One region of the Bacillus sp. FAU20 genome, then DNA from elsewhere that is predicted to be linked to it. Evidence: riboswitches for the same ligand, from Rfam matches in the RefSeq annotation. Region 1 holds a riboswitch; each other region holds the start of a gene.
The links. Region 1 has a riboswitch for S-adenosylmethionine ahead of metI (cystathionine gamma-synthase/O-acetylhomoserine thiolyase). Riboswitches for the same ligand answer to the same signal wherever they lie in the genome.

Region 1 (4,282 bases):
ATGGACTATAAGAAAAGAAGAAATTCAAATGAATATAACTAAACCGCATAAAAAGAAGATATGAAAACCTAATCTCATATCTTCTTTTTTCTCTATGCATTTATAGGTTCTTCTACATAAGAAAGGGCATTTTCAAAATCGGATATTAAATCGTTAACATTTTCAAGACCGACTGATAACCGAAGTAATGAATTAGAGATTCCTCTTTCATCACGAGCTTCTTGCGACAGTGCTGCATGTGACATTTTTGCTGGATAAGAAAGAATAGACTCTACAGCTCCTAAACTAACTGCAAAAACAGGTAATTTTACTTTTGATAAAAATTGGCGGAGTGCATCTTCAGACTGCAAAGTAAACGACAAGACCGCGCCAGCTGATGTTGCTTGAGATTGTTGAATATCAAATCCGAGATGTGTTTGTAATCCCGGATAATAGACATTTTGTACTTTAGCGTGCTCTTGTAAATAATGTGCAATTTTATTGGCATTTTTAGCTGAATGCTCGAGGCGTACATGTAATGTTTTTAGACCGCGAAGTACGAGAGAACAATCTTGAGGCCCTAAAATAGCACCGAATGCATTTTGTAAAAATCCAAGCTTTTGAGCGAGTTCTGCATCTTTTACTACTGCTAATCCGGCAGTAACATCACTATGACCAGCAATAAATTTTGTAGCACTATGAAGAACGACATCAGCTCCAAGTTCAAATGGTTTTTGGAATAGTGGTGTCAAAAATGTATTATCAACAAAAGTAAGAGCGCCAATAGACTTTGCGAGTTTAGAAACCTCGCGAATATCTGTCACTTTTAAAAGTGGGTTAGAAGGTGTTTCTACATAAAAGAGCTTTGTATTTGGTTTAATGTTTTGTTTTATTTCTTCTAAATTGGTCATATCAACAAATGTATGTGAAACACCGTAACGGGAGAGTACCTCAGTTATCACTCGGTAAGTGCCTCCGTATACATCTTCAGAAATGAGTACGTGATCACCTTGTGAAAGAAGGAGGAATGCAGTGGAAATCGCTGCAATGCCTGATGCAAAGGCGAATCCTTTTGTTCCGCCTTCTAATAAAGCAATGATATCTTCAAGAGCTTCACGAGTTGGGTTTCCTGACCTGCTATAGTCATATTTTCCGAACGTATCTACATCAAACTGGTGAAAAGTTGATGTGTTATAAATAGGAACGTTCACAGCGCCTGTTTGCGAGTCATGTTTATATTGGTTGTGTAGTAAGAGTGTATCTATAGAATAGCTCATATTCTTACACCTTCTTTTACGAGTTTAATAGCTTGCTTTAAGTCTTGAATTAAATCGTTACTATTTTCAATGCCAACTGAGAATCGAAGAAGACGATTACATACGCCGTTTGCTGTTCTAATTTCTTCAGGAATATCAGCATGTGTTTGCGTTGCTGGATAAGTCATTAAACTTTCTACACCACCAAGACTTTCGGCAAATGTAATTAAGGATAAAGACTGTAAGAATGGATTAATCCAAGCTTCATCTTTAAGGCGGAATGAAATCATGCCGCCTCTTCCTGGATAAAATACATCTGTTACCCCGTCTTCATCGTTTAAATACGCAACAACTGCTTTCGCATTTTCTTCGTGTTGTCTCATGCGAAGCGCTAACGTTTTCATACCGCGAATTAATAACCATGAGTCAAATGGACTTAAAACTGCACCTGATGCATTATGATAATGAGCGATTTCCTCGCAAAGTTCCTTTCCTTTTGCAACGACAAGCCCGCTTAGTACATCGTTATGTCCCCCTAAATATTTCGTTGCGCTATGAAGTACAATGTCAGCACCTTCTGTTAATGGTTGCTGTATATAAGGTGTGTAGAATGTGTTGTCTACAATAAGAAGTAGTCCGTGCCTTTTCGCTACAGTTGCGACAGCAGCAATATCAGTAACTTGCATTAATGGATTAGTTGGAGTTTCTATGAAAATAGCCTTCACTTCAGTTGTGATAGCTTGCTCAATTTGTTTAATAGACTGTGTATTTACGTATCTACATTGAACATTCCACTTTTTTTCATGCTCAGAAAATAATCGATACGTTCCCCCGTATAAATCTTCAGATACAATAAGTTCGTCTCCAGAGCGGAATAGAGAAAGGACGAGGAGAACAGCCGCCATCCCTGAACTACAGGCATAACCTTGTTCGCCATATTCTAAGTCTGCGATCGCCCGTTCTAAAAGACCGCGAGTTGGATTGCCAGTTCGTGAATAGTCAAAGCCAGTAGATTTACCAATTCCTTCGTGACGATAAGCGGTTGAGAAATAAACTGGTGGATTAACCGTTCCAGTTTTAGTTTCACTGCGATTTCCGATTTGTGCTAGTTTTGTTTCGATTGTTGACATGTGAAAATTCCTCCTTTTTAAATTGAAACATTAAGTGAATATAAAATAAAAAAAGCCTTCTAAGAAGAAGGCTTTCGGTTTGAATAGAGTCTTCTTCTCATCTGTCAAATCTTTCACAATTTGCTGGAATTAGCACCTTATTAACAAAATGTTAATGGTTGCTGAGGCGTCACAGGGCCAGTCCCTCTACCTCTCTAGATAAGAATGTTCGTATGAAATTTTTATTATGTTTTTAACTTTACAACAAAAGATAATTGAATTGCAACTTTATTTTAAATAATTTTTATTTTTCCGCAATTGTCATTGACTTTTACTTTTGTGCATGCTAAATTTATAAAAAATTAACAAACATTGTTAAAAGGGGAACACATTTCCTTTTAGCTACATAAATAAAATAATAAAGACAACTCTTATTGAGAGCGGTGGAGGGAAAGGCCCTGTGAAACCCGGCAACCTTCAAACGAAATGTTTGAAACGGTGCTAATACCTGCAAAACGAATGTTTTGCATAATAAGAGGAGGAACGATTATGTCCCCCTCTTCAAAGTGAAGAGGGGTTTTTTATATTGATAGAAATGAGGGAGATTCGTGAAATTACTAGATTTATTATCAAAAGGAATTGTAATAGGTGATGGTGCGGTTGGGACGTTATTGCATTCACATGGTTTGCAAAGTAGTTTTGAAGAATTGAATGTATCTGATCCAGACTTAATTATATCAATTCATAAACAATATGTAGCTGCTGGAGCAGATGTAATTCAAACGAATACGTATGGAGCAAATGAGGCGAAATTACGTATGTATGGTTTAGAAAATCAAGTTACAGAAATTAATAGAGCGGCAGTAAAACTGGCGAAAGCATCTGTGGCAGATAAAAATGCAATTTTAGGAACAATCGGTGGTATGAAACATATCGGAGCTGTTACAACGACTGATATGGAAAGAGAGTTTATGTTACTTGAACAGGCGGAGGCTTTACTAGAAGAACAGGTTGATGGATTACTATTAGAAACTTTTTACGATGAATTTGAATTACTTCATGCCGTTAAAGTATTGCGTAAGCAAACGAATATTCCAATTGTTGCTCAATTAGCGTTACATGAAGCAGGTACGACTCAAAATGGAAATGATGTCAATGAAATATTAAAGCAACTTATAGATTACGGTGCAAATGTTGTTGGATTGAATTGTCAACTAGGGCCGCTTCATATGACGGAAGCTTTCAAAATGATATCGATTCCGCAAAATGGCTATTTATCAGCATACCCAAATGCAGGTCTCCCGAATTATGTGGAGGGACGTTACGTATATGAGGGAAGCCCAGCTTATTTCGAAGCGATGACACCGAGATTTATTGAGCAAGGTATTCGGTTATTGGGTGGTTGTTGTGGTACGACTCCAGAACATATTCAAAGTATGAAGCGCGCTGTTGCGAATATTACCCCTGTAATAGAAAAAGACACGATTCAAAGGCCGAAAGTCGTTCATACGCATGAGAAACGCTCGAAGGCTCACGTCACTCTAGCAGAGAAAGCGAAAAAACAAACGACAGTTGTAGTGGAATTAGATCCACCGAAAACGTTAGATACACAGCGTTTTTTTGAAGGAGCAAGAGCGTTAAAAAGAGCGGGAGCAGATGCTATTACTCTAGCAGATAATTCATTAGCATCACCTCGTGTTTCTAATATGGCAATGGGTGCGTTATTAACGAAGCATGATATCCCGGTATTGACGCATTTAACGTGTAGAGATCATAACGTCATTGGACTACAATCTCATTTGTTAGGTTTATCGGCGTTAGGGATGGAAGAAGTGTTAGCTTTAACTGGTGATCCAGCGCGCGTTGGTGATTTTCCCGGTGCCACTTCTGTATATGATTTATCCTCTATTGAGCTTATTAAAATGATTAAAGAAATGA
Region 2 (4,282 bases), on a different contig from region 1:
AGTAATACACAAATTGTCGCAACGATTGTTACATCGTTATTCCCTCTTTGGAATCCTTCTAAGTAAGCAAGTGTTCCAAGGCCACCAGCACCAACAACTCCCGCCATTGCTGTATAGCCTACTAAAGCAATTGTCGTAACAGTAATACCAGATACTAATGCTGGTAACGATTCTGGAATTAACACTTTCAAAATAATTGTGCTTGTTTTCGCTCCCATTGCTTTTGAAGCTTCAATTACACCTTTATCAATTTCGCGAAGTGCGATTTCAACCATTCTCGCGTAGAATGGTGCCGCTCCAATAATTAAAGCTGGCAATGCTGCACTTGCTCCAAGAATTGTTCCAAGAAGAATCTTTGTGAATGGGATTAATAAAATAATTAAAATGATGAATGGTATAGAACGGAATATATTTACGAATGCTCCAATCACCGTATTAATTGATTTGTTTTCCCATAAATTATCTTTCGCTGTCATGAAGAGTAACAATCCTAAAATTAGTCCTAAAACAAATGTCGCAAGAGCTGCGATTGCCGTCATATATAACGTTTCACCAGTTGCTTCTAACATTTGATTCCAATCAACATTTGCGAGTAACTTATCCATGTGCAATCACCTCCAGCTCTACTTGATCTTGATGAATTCCTTCTATTGCTTGCTGGATCGCTATTTCCTCACCATTTAAATGAACAACTAAACTACCGTAAGAACCGTTATTCGTTTGTGCGATATTCCCTTGCAAAATGCTAACTTCTATATCACTGCGTTGCATTAATCGTTGAAGCACTGGTCTTTCTACAGCCTCACCGATAAATTGCAAACGAATTACTTTTCCATCTGGATATTTTTCAATTAAACTTTCAATCGTTTCATTTGTATCTTCAGAATCTGTTAACTGCTGTACAAATCGTTTCGTAATATCTTGCTTCGGATTACGGAATACATCAAGTACTGGACCTGTTTCTACAATCTTTCCTCTCTCCATTACCGCCACTCGGTTACATATCTTTCGAATCACGTGCATCTCATGTGTAATGAGTACAATTGTTAAACCAAGGCGCTTATTAATGTCTAATAGTAAATCCAAAATTTGATCTGTCGTTTCTGGATCAAGAGCTGACGTTGCTTCATCACATAAAAGCACTTGTGGATTGTTAGCTAAAGCTCTTGCAATCCCGACGCGTTGCTTTTGTCCTCCGCTTAGCTGAGATGGGTACGCGTCTCCTCTCCCTTCTAATCCAACAAGATGAATTAATTCATCAACACGTTTTCTTCTCTTCGCTTTATCAACACCTGCAATTTCAAGTGGAAACTCTATATTTTCACGTACAGTTCGTGACCAAAGTAAGTTAAAGTGCTGAAAAATCATTCCGATTTCTTGCCTTGCCTTACGAAGTTCACTTCCTGTAATTGCTGATATAACACGATTGGCAATTGTAATTTGGCCAGAAGTCGGTTTCTCTAACTGATTAAACAATCTAATTAAAGAACTTTTTCCAGCGCCGCTATATCCGATAACACCAAATATTTCGCCTTTTTCTATTTTTAAATTGGCGTTATCTACAGCAGTGACATCACCGCTTTTCGCCTTATATATTTTCTTTACATTCTCTAATAGAATCATGATGTTCACCCCTTTTTTAAATAAAAAGCGCAAGCGACTGTTCTAGCCGCTGAAGCTAGATTTCATAAAGATTTTGGATTGACTCCGCAATTTTTTATGTTTAATGCGCGTAGTCCACCGTTATCACTATCTTTATTATTTGAATGTCCTCCACATTCAAACAATAAAAAAACCTTTCTGCTTTAGAGAAGCAGAAAGGTTTATGTGCGTATATAACAACATTATCCCTCTCTCTCATCTCTCAAAGCATTTGCTTTGCAGGAATTGGCACCATTTCAACATAAGTTGACGGTTGCCGGGCTTCACAGGGCACAGTCCCTCCACCTCTCTTGATAAGAGAAATCAGATTCAATTTTCGTCTGATTTGTAATTTATGAAATTGTCTATATTTTATGAATTGAATTGTATCAATATCTAAACACCATGTCAACAGAAATTTTCGTAAAAAATGAACCTTCAGAATTTTAAGCACCTACTGACATCGGTTTACATATATGAAACATCGATTCGACTAATAGCATCGTTCGATACGTTCCCGAATATTGTACACGTCCATCGTTCATTAACATTTGCAATCGTACATTGCCGTTTACCAATTGTTTTACATCTTCTTCATCTACACAAACAATTTGCTCCGTCCCTATTTCCTCATGTAGCAGTTCTATATAATCTCTTGAAATTTGTAACGAACAACTTTCATCTCCAAAGCGGAAATTAACAGTTTTTTCTTCTTTTCTTAAAAGCGGCTCTAAATGATATTGACCATTAGCGTAATTTACAAATGATTGAAGCAAAGAATATAATTTCACCTTAAATCACATCCTTCATATCACTTTCTATTACATACCATTCCCTCTCACTAAAGAGCAATCCTGTTATTTTCGCTCGACAAATACTGTATCCACCCTGCATCTCGACATATTTCCCAAGAAATATGTCGAGGCGGCAAAAATTTTGCCGCCTACTTTAATTCCGTATATAAATATTCAACCGAATGAAATGCGTATATCTTCTTCATCAGTGTCCCATTTTCAAAAACAAGTAAACAAGGTACACTTTCAATCCCATACTCTTTCGCTAAATGCGGAGCATAATTTAAATCTAACATCCCAATTTTGAGGCCTTCAATTGTCATCTCAACGACTGTTAACATCTTTTTTGCTAATTGGCATGTTCCACACATTGGAGTATATACATATAATACTGTTTTTTCTTCGTTCTCTATTAGGGCTGTAGCTTCGGCTCCTGTCCAATCAATCACTTCTATCATTCCTTACCGTAAATATTCTGTATAAACGTCAATGTCGGCTCCCCATAATACATTTGCTAAGTGTGTAGATGGCGCAGTTGCCACTTCTCGGTACGAGCGATCAATATAGATATGCTCGGCTTGCGGAAATTCTTTTCGAAATTGTTTCCTTAACTTTTCTCCAGCATCATCAGCATCCACTAGCACATACACTTCCTTATCAAAAAACTGATCAACGAGCTCATCCATTTTCGACAAACCAATTGTACCATTTGTACAAACAATTTCCACCGGTTCACGAATAATAGATTCAATCTTTCTTCTATCTGATGTACCTTCTACAATAATGACTTTTTCTACATAAATCATATGTCATCACCCGATCACCATATACTATATAACCTTGAACTTAGTATATAGTATATTCGTTATTTTCATGTTGTTTCCTGTTTATTTTTGCAAAAGAAAAGCGTAAGCGGCTCGTTCAGATTGTGAAGACTTATGAAACCTTACCACAAAACAGTTTTTCTCATAATAGCTTATTTATTTACATATAACTTGACTTTCATTATTTCACACAAAATAAAAAAAGACAGCACAAAGGCTGTCCTTTAGTCGACTAAATTAGTCTTGATTTGTCATTTCTGCATATTTTTCTGCAGTTAATAACTTCTCAACTTGGCTTGCATCAGAAAGTTCAACTTTAACCATCCATGCACCCTCGTATGGAGATTCGTTAACAAGTTCTGGTTGGTCACTTAATTCTTCGTTTACTGCTACAACTTTACCGCTTACAGGTGCGTATAACTCAGAAACTGTTTTAACAGATTCTACGCTTCCGAATGGCTCGTCAGCTTCGATTGTTGCACCTACTTCAGGAAGTTCAACGAATACGATATCGCCTAGCTCACCTTGTGCAAAGTGAGTGATACCGATAACAACTTCATTACCTTCAGTTTTTACCCATTCGTGTTCTTCAGAGTAACGTAAATTATTTGGAATGCTCATGACTGTACCTCCAGTGAATGTATTAATTATGTAAAAATACCTTATTGGTACTTTTTCCACACACTTTCAAACTGCTCTTCGTTAAAACCAAGTGTTACATTCGTTCCATCTGTTACAATTGGACGTTTAATCAACATGCCATCAGATGCTAAAAGCTCGTACATTTCGTCTTCGCTTGCATCTTTCAACTTATCTTTCAGACCAAGTTCACGGTAACGCATTCCACTTGTATTAAAGAATTTTTTTAAGGGTAATTCACTTTTTTCATGTAAATTACGTAAATCTTCTTTTGATGGTGGATTTTCAACAATATGAATCATCTCATATGCTACATCGTTTGCCTCAAACCATTTCTTTGCCTTTTGACATGTGCCACACTTTGGATATGAATAAAATGTTACT
Region 3 (4,282 bases), on a different contig from region 1:
CATTCGCTACTGTAGATTTACCCGAAGCTGATAAACCAGTAAACCAAATTACAAAACTATGATGTCCATTCTTCACTCTTCTCTCATCTTTTGAAACCGAAGCTGTGTGCCAAGTAATATTCGTATCCATCTCGTTCTCTCCCTATTCTGTTACTACTTCTTTTTTCAAACCTTTAATTAGCACTTCCACTACTTCTTTACGACTAAATGTACTTGGCGGAATCTCACCGTTTCTTAATAATTCTCTTACTTTCGTACCCGATAAAATAACATGATCTTCTTTTCCGTGCGGACATGTTTTCGTTGAAGCCATCGCTTCACATTTCGTGCAGTAAAAACTATGTTCAAAGAATAGTGGTGTAATTCCTAACTCTTCTATCGTAAAATTTGTGAAGATTTCTTGCGCTTCATACGTTCCGTAATAATCTCCTACTCCAGCATGATCACGCCCTACTATAAAGTGGGTACATCCAAAATTCTTTCTTACTAACGCATGAAATATCGCTTCCCTTGGTCCTGCGTAACGCATGGCAGCAGGAAATACACTTAAAAAGACACGATTTTTCGGATAATAGTTTTGAAGAAGTACTTCATAGCTTTCCATTCTTACATCAGCAGGAATATCATCCGATTTCGTTTCTCCGACGAGCGGATTTAAAAAGAGACCATCTACAATTTCAAGAGCAGATTTTTGAATATACTCATGGGCACGATGTACCGGGTTTCTCGTTTGAAATCCGACCACTGTTTTCCACCCACGTTTTTTAAATGCTTCCCTCGTTTCAATTGGGTCTAAATGATAAGAAGGAAATTGATTATTTTCAAAGCGTTTTGTTAGAATAATAGTTCCTCCAACGTAAACGTTTGGTCGTTCATATAATTTTTTCACTCCTGGATGAGCCTCATCCGTTGTTTTATATACAAGTAACGCTTCTTTTTCTTTATCTGGTACAAAAATATCTTCTATTTGAATGACACCGTATATATTTCCGTTGTTGACAAGCTTTACTTCCTCTCCAGTCTTCAGGCTTTCTGCGACTTTTTCTGTTACCGGTAATGTAATCGGTATACTCCACACACTACCATTTGCTAAACGAAGCGTTTCTACAACTGAATCATAATCTTCCTTCCCTAAAAAACCAGTAAGGGGGCTATATCCACCTATCGCCAATAGTTCTAAATCACTTAACGCAATATTGTCTAATTTAATTTCTTTTTCAATTTGTGATACGTCATATGTCTCATCTATACGGTTTACTAATTCGTTTACTATGCTCATTTTTCTATATCCTCTCTTAGCTTTATTTCAAGATTCATCTTATTGGTAATGAAGACCACATTCAGTTTTCACTTTTCCAGCCCATCTACCATCTCTTGAATCGCCACCATCCCCTACAGGTAACGTACATTTCTCACACCCAATACTTGGATAGCCAACATCATGCAACGGGTTATACGGCAAGCTATGTTTGTATACATATCGCCAAACTTCTTTCCACGTCCAATGAATGAGTGGACAAACTTTAATAGATTGAAAACGATGATCTTGATTTATAAACTTTGTATGCTTACGTGTTTCTGATTGTTCCCTTCTTAAGCCCGATATCCATGCTTTTTCCACGACTAATGATTTTTCTAAAGGTAAAATTTTTCTAATCTTACAACAAAGATTCGGATTGCTCTCCCACAGTTTTTCACCATGCAACTTCGCCTGTTCATCAAGTGTAAGTTCTGGCTGTTTTTCTATAATATTCAATGAAGGAAATCGTTCCCGCACTTTTTGAATTAATTCATACGTTTCTTGAAAATGAACATTTGTATCCAAAAATACAACTTTAGCAGATGGATTTACTTGGTTTATAATGTGCAGCAATACCATACCTTCCACCCCAAAGCTACATGCGTAGACAACCTCATCTTTATATTCTTTATAAGCCCAATTTAATACTGATAACGCGCCTTTTGTTTCATCTTCTTCCGAAAACGAAACAACATTTTCTTCCCACGTTTCATACGTCAACATGTTTTTTCCCCCTGTAAAAGCAAAAAGACGGTTTTAACCTAATGAAAATAGGTTAAAACCGCCTCTAGTTTTTCTAGTCAGCGCTTTTCACTTTAAACGTACTTTTTCACTTTTCTCTAACTGAATTACTTTTCCATCTTGCACAACAATTGTAATTGAACCATATTTCATATCAGCAAGCATCGCTTCAATCTTCTCGGATACTTCATCAAAATGTTCCCGTAAACTCACGCGAACAGCCCCCCCTTTTTATTCATAAAAAAAATCTTTCCCATTTCGAAAAGACTGTTCGGTAATATATTTTACCTTATCTTTCAAAATGGATCCCATTTTGCTGGATTTAGCACCTTGCTTTCTATAAGCAGGTTGCCGAGCTTCTTCGGGCCAGTTCCCTCCGCTTCTCTTGATAAGCTTTGTATTTGTATTTTATCACAATTCTGATTTTTTTCAATCCTAGTTTTCCGATATATTTTAATTATTTTATTTTATAAAAAAGGAATTGCCCATTCGAACAACTCCTTTTCCTATTTAGACAAGCTCTTTAATACGTATGCGATCGTTCCCAATAATATTTTCATATGTTTCGCGTTCCACAACTACTTGCGATGTTCCGCCTTTTGCAAAGACAACGGCTGGTCTTCGAATCCGATTGTAATTATTCGCCATCGAATACCCGTAGGCTCCTGTACAGGAAACTGCTAGTAAATCAGCAGAAGCGACTTTTGGTAAATGAATATCCCAAATCAACATATCTCCACTCTCACAGCATTTCCCAGCAATCGAAACGAGTTCCTCATTCTCATCATTCCCTCGATTCGCTAACATTGCTTCATAACGCGCACTATATAAAGCAGGTCTTAAATTATCTGTCATTCCACCATCGACTGATACATATTTCCGAATACCAGGAATATCTTTCACAGATCCAACTGTATAAATTGTTGTCCCAGCATCACCTACAATGCTACGGCCTGGTTCAATCCATATTTCTGGCAATGGATATTCACATACAGTAAATTGTTCTCTCACTGCACTTGTTACAGCTCGCACATATGTTTCAAGAGTTAATGGTGTATCCGACTCTGTGTAGCGTATTCCAAATCCCCCGCCTACATTTAGCACTTTTACTACATAGTTTGTTTGCTCTCTCACTTCTTCTAAAAATTGGCGAAGAACTTCAATTGCTCGAACAAAACCAGCTGTTTCAAATATTTGCGATCCGATATGTGAATGAATCCCTAGCACATTATAATTTGATTTTTGTAAAGCAAATCCAATTGCCTGCATCGCTTGACCGTTTGAAACGCCAAATCCAAATTTCGAATCATCTTGGCCTGTTGTAATATATTCATGTGTGTGCGCCTCTACTCCAGGCGTTACACGAATTAATATGTTCACAAATTTTCCATGTTGCATCGCTAAATCGTGTAAAACTTCTAATTCAAAGAAATTATCTACGACAAAACAACCAATATTCGCCTGAAGAGCCATCACTATCTCTTCTTCTGTTTTATTATTTCCATGAAAATGAATACGTGATGCTGGAAATCCTGCTTGGAGCGCAGTATATAATTCTCCCCCAGAAACAACGTCTAATGACATATTCTCTTCACGAGCTACTCGGCACATCTCCATGCACAAGAACGCCTTACTTGCATATGCTACTTGATAAGAGAAACCACTTTCTTTAAAAGCACGATGAAACGCTCGGCATTTTCCTCGAATAGACTCTTCATCGTATACATAAAGTGGTGTTCCGTATTGCTTTGCTAGCTGCGTCGTATCGCACCCTCCAATTTCTAAGTGTCCTTGCCCATTAATTCGGCTTGTGCCGTGTAAATACATTTAAATTCCTCCCTTATTTCCTCTAAAACTCATAACCCCAATCTTCTATTCATTGCAGCACGCTTTTAGATAGACAAAAAACGCGCGGAACAATGTTCACACGCGTTTCTTATTAGGAAAAATATATATTGAAAAAATAAACGAGTTGTTATCTCCTCAAAATAAGAAACCGCATCAACATCTCCAAATAGCTCTCCATAAAATAAATCTTATGACAGTACTACATTTATTCAATGCAGTCCCAATATATGAATAAGATGGTTATTCTTATATTTCGGCAATAGTCCCTTTCAACCTATGATCACAGATTCCATTAAATCTCCCATAGCTTACTCTTTCCTATCGCGGCCTCTACCTTTGAGAGTAGATGAGGTAAGTCTATTTAATTTTCAAACATCTAATTGTTGCTATTAA

Region 2: linked by a shared signal. The riboswitch ahead of AC0OM3_RS20860 (methionine ABC transporter ATP-binding protein) and the one ahead of metI (cystathionine gamma-synthase/O-acetylhomoserine thiolyase) in region 1 are both predicted to bind S-adenosylmethionine.
Region 3: linked by a shared signal. The riboswitch ahead of AC0OM3_RS17485 (YezD family protein) and the one ahead of metI (cystathionine gamma-synthase/O-acetylhomoserine thiolyase) in region 1 are both predicted to bind S-adenosylmethionine.

The regions. Positions count from the first base shown of each region.
Region 1 is NZ_JBVYHY010000003.1:390,086-394,367, forward strand. It holds gene metC (cystathionine beta-lyase) at 93-1,256, opposite strand; gene metI (cystathionine gamma-synthase/O-acetylhomoserine thiolyase) at 1,253-2,365, opposite strand; SAM riboswitch class I at 2,460-2,570, opposite strand; SAM riboswitch class I at 2,773-2,882, shown strand; gene AC0OM3_RS02290 (bifunctional homocysteine S-methyltransferase/methylenetetrahydrofolate reductase) at 2,953-4,282, shown strand, end outside.
Region 2 is NZ_JBVYHY010000024.1:97,586-101,867, reverse strand. It holds gene AC0OM3_RS20865 (methionine ABC transporter permease) at 1-605, opposite strand, end outside; gene AC0OM3_RS20860 (methionine ABC transporter ATP-binding protein) at 598-1,623, opposite strand; SAM riboswitch class I at 1,855-1,962, opposite strand; gene AC0OM3_RS20855 (hypothetical protein) at 2,088-2,432, opposite strand; gene AC0OM3_RS20850 (thioredoxin family protein) at 2,585-2,893, opposite strand; gene AC0OM3_RS20845 (toprim domain-containing protein) at 2,897-3,241, opposite strand; gene gcvH (glycine cleavage system protein GcvH) at 3,497-3,880, opposite strand; gene AC0OM3_RS20835 (arsenate reductase family protein) at 3,922-4,282, opposite strand, start outside.
Region 3 is NZ_JBVYHY010000021.1:721,113-725,394, forward strand. It holds gene cysC (adenylyl-sulfate kinase) at 1-130, opposite strand, end outside; gene sat (sulfate adenylyltransferase) at 143-1,279, opposite strand; gene AC0OM3_RS17480 (phosphoadenylyl-sulfate reductase) at 1,319-2,023, opposite strand; gene AC0OM3_RS17485 (YezD family protein) at 2,111-2,254, opposite strand; SAM riboswitch class I at 2,328-2,436, opposite strand; gene lysA (diaminopimelate decarboxylase) at 2,552-3,868, opposite strand; lysine riboswitch at 4,049-4,230, opposite strand.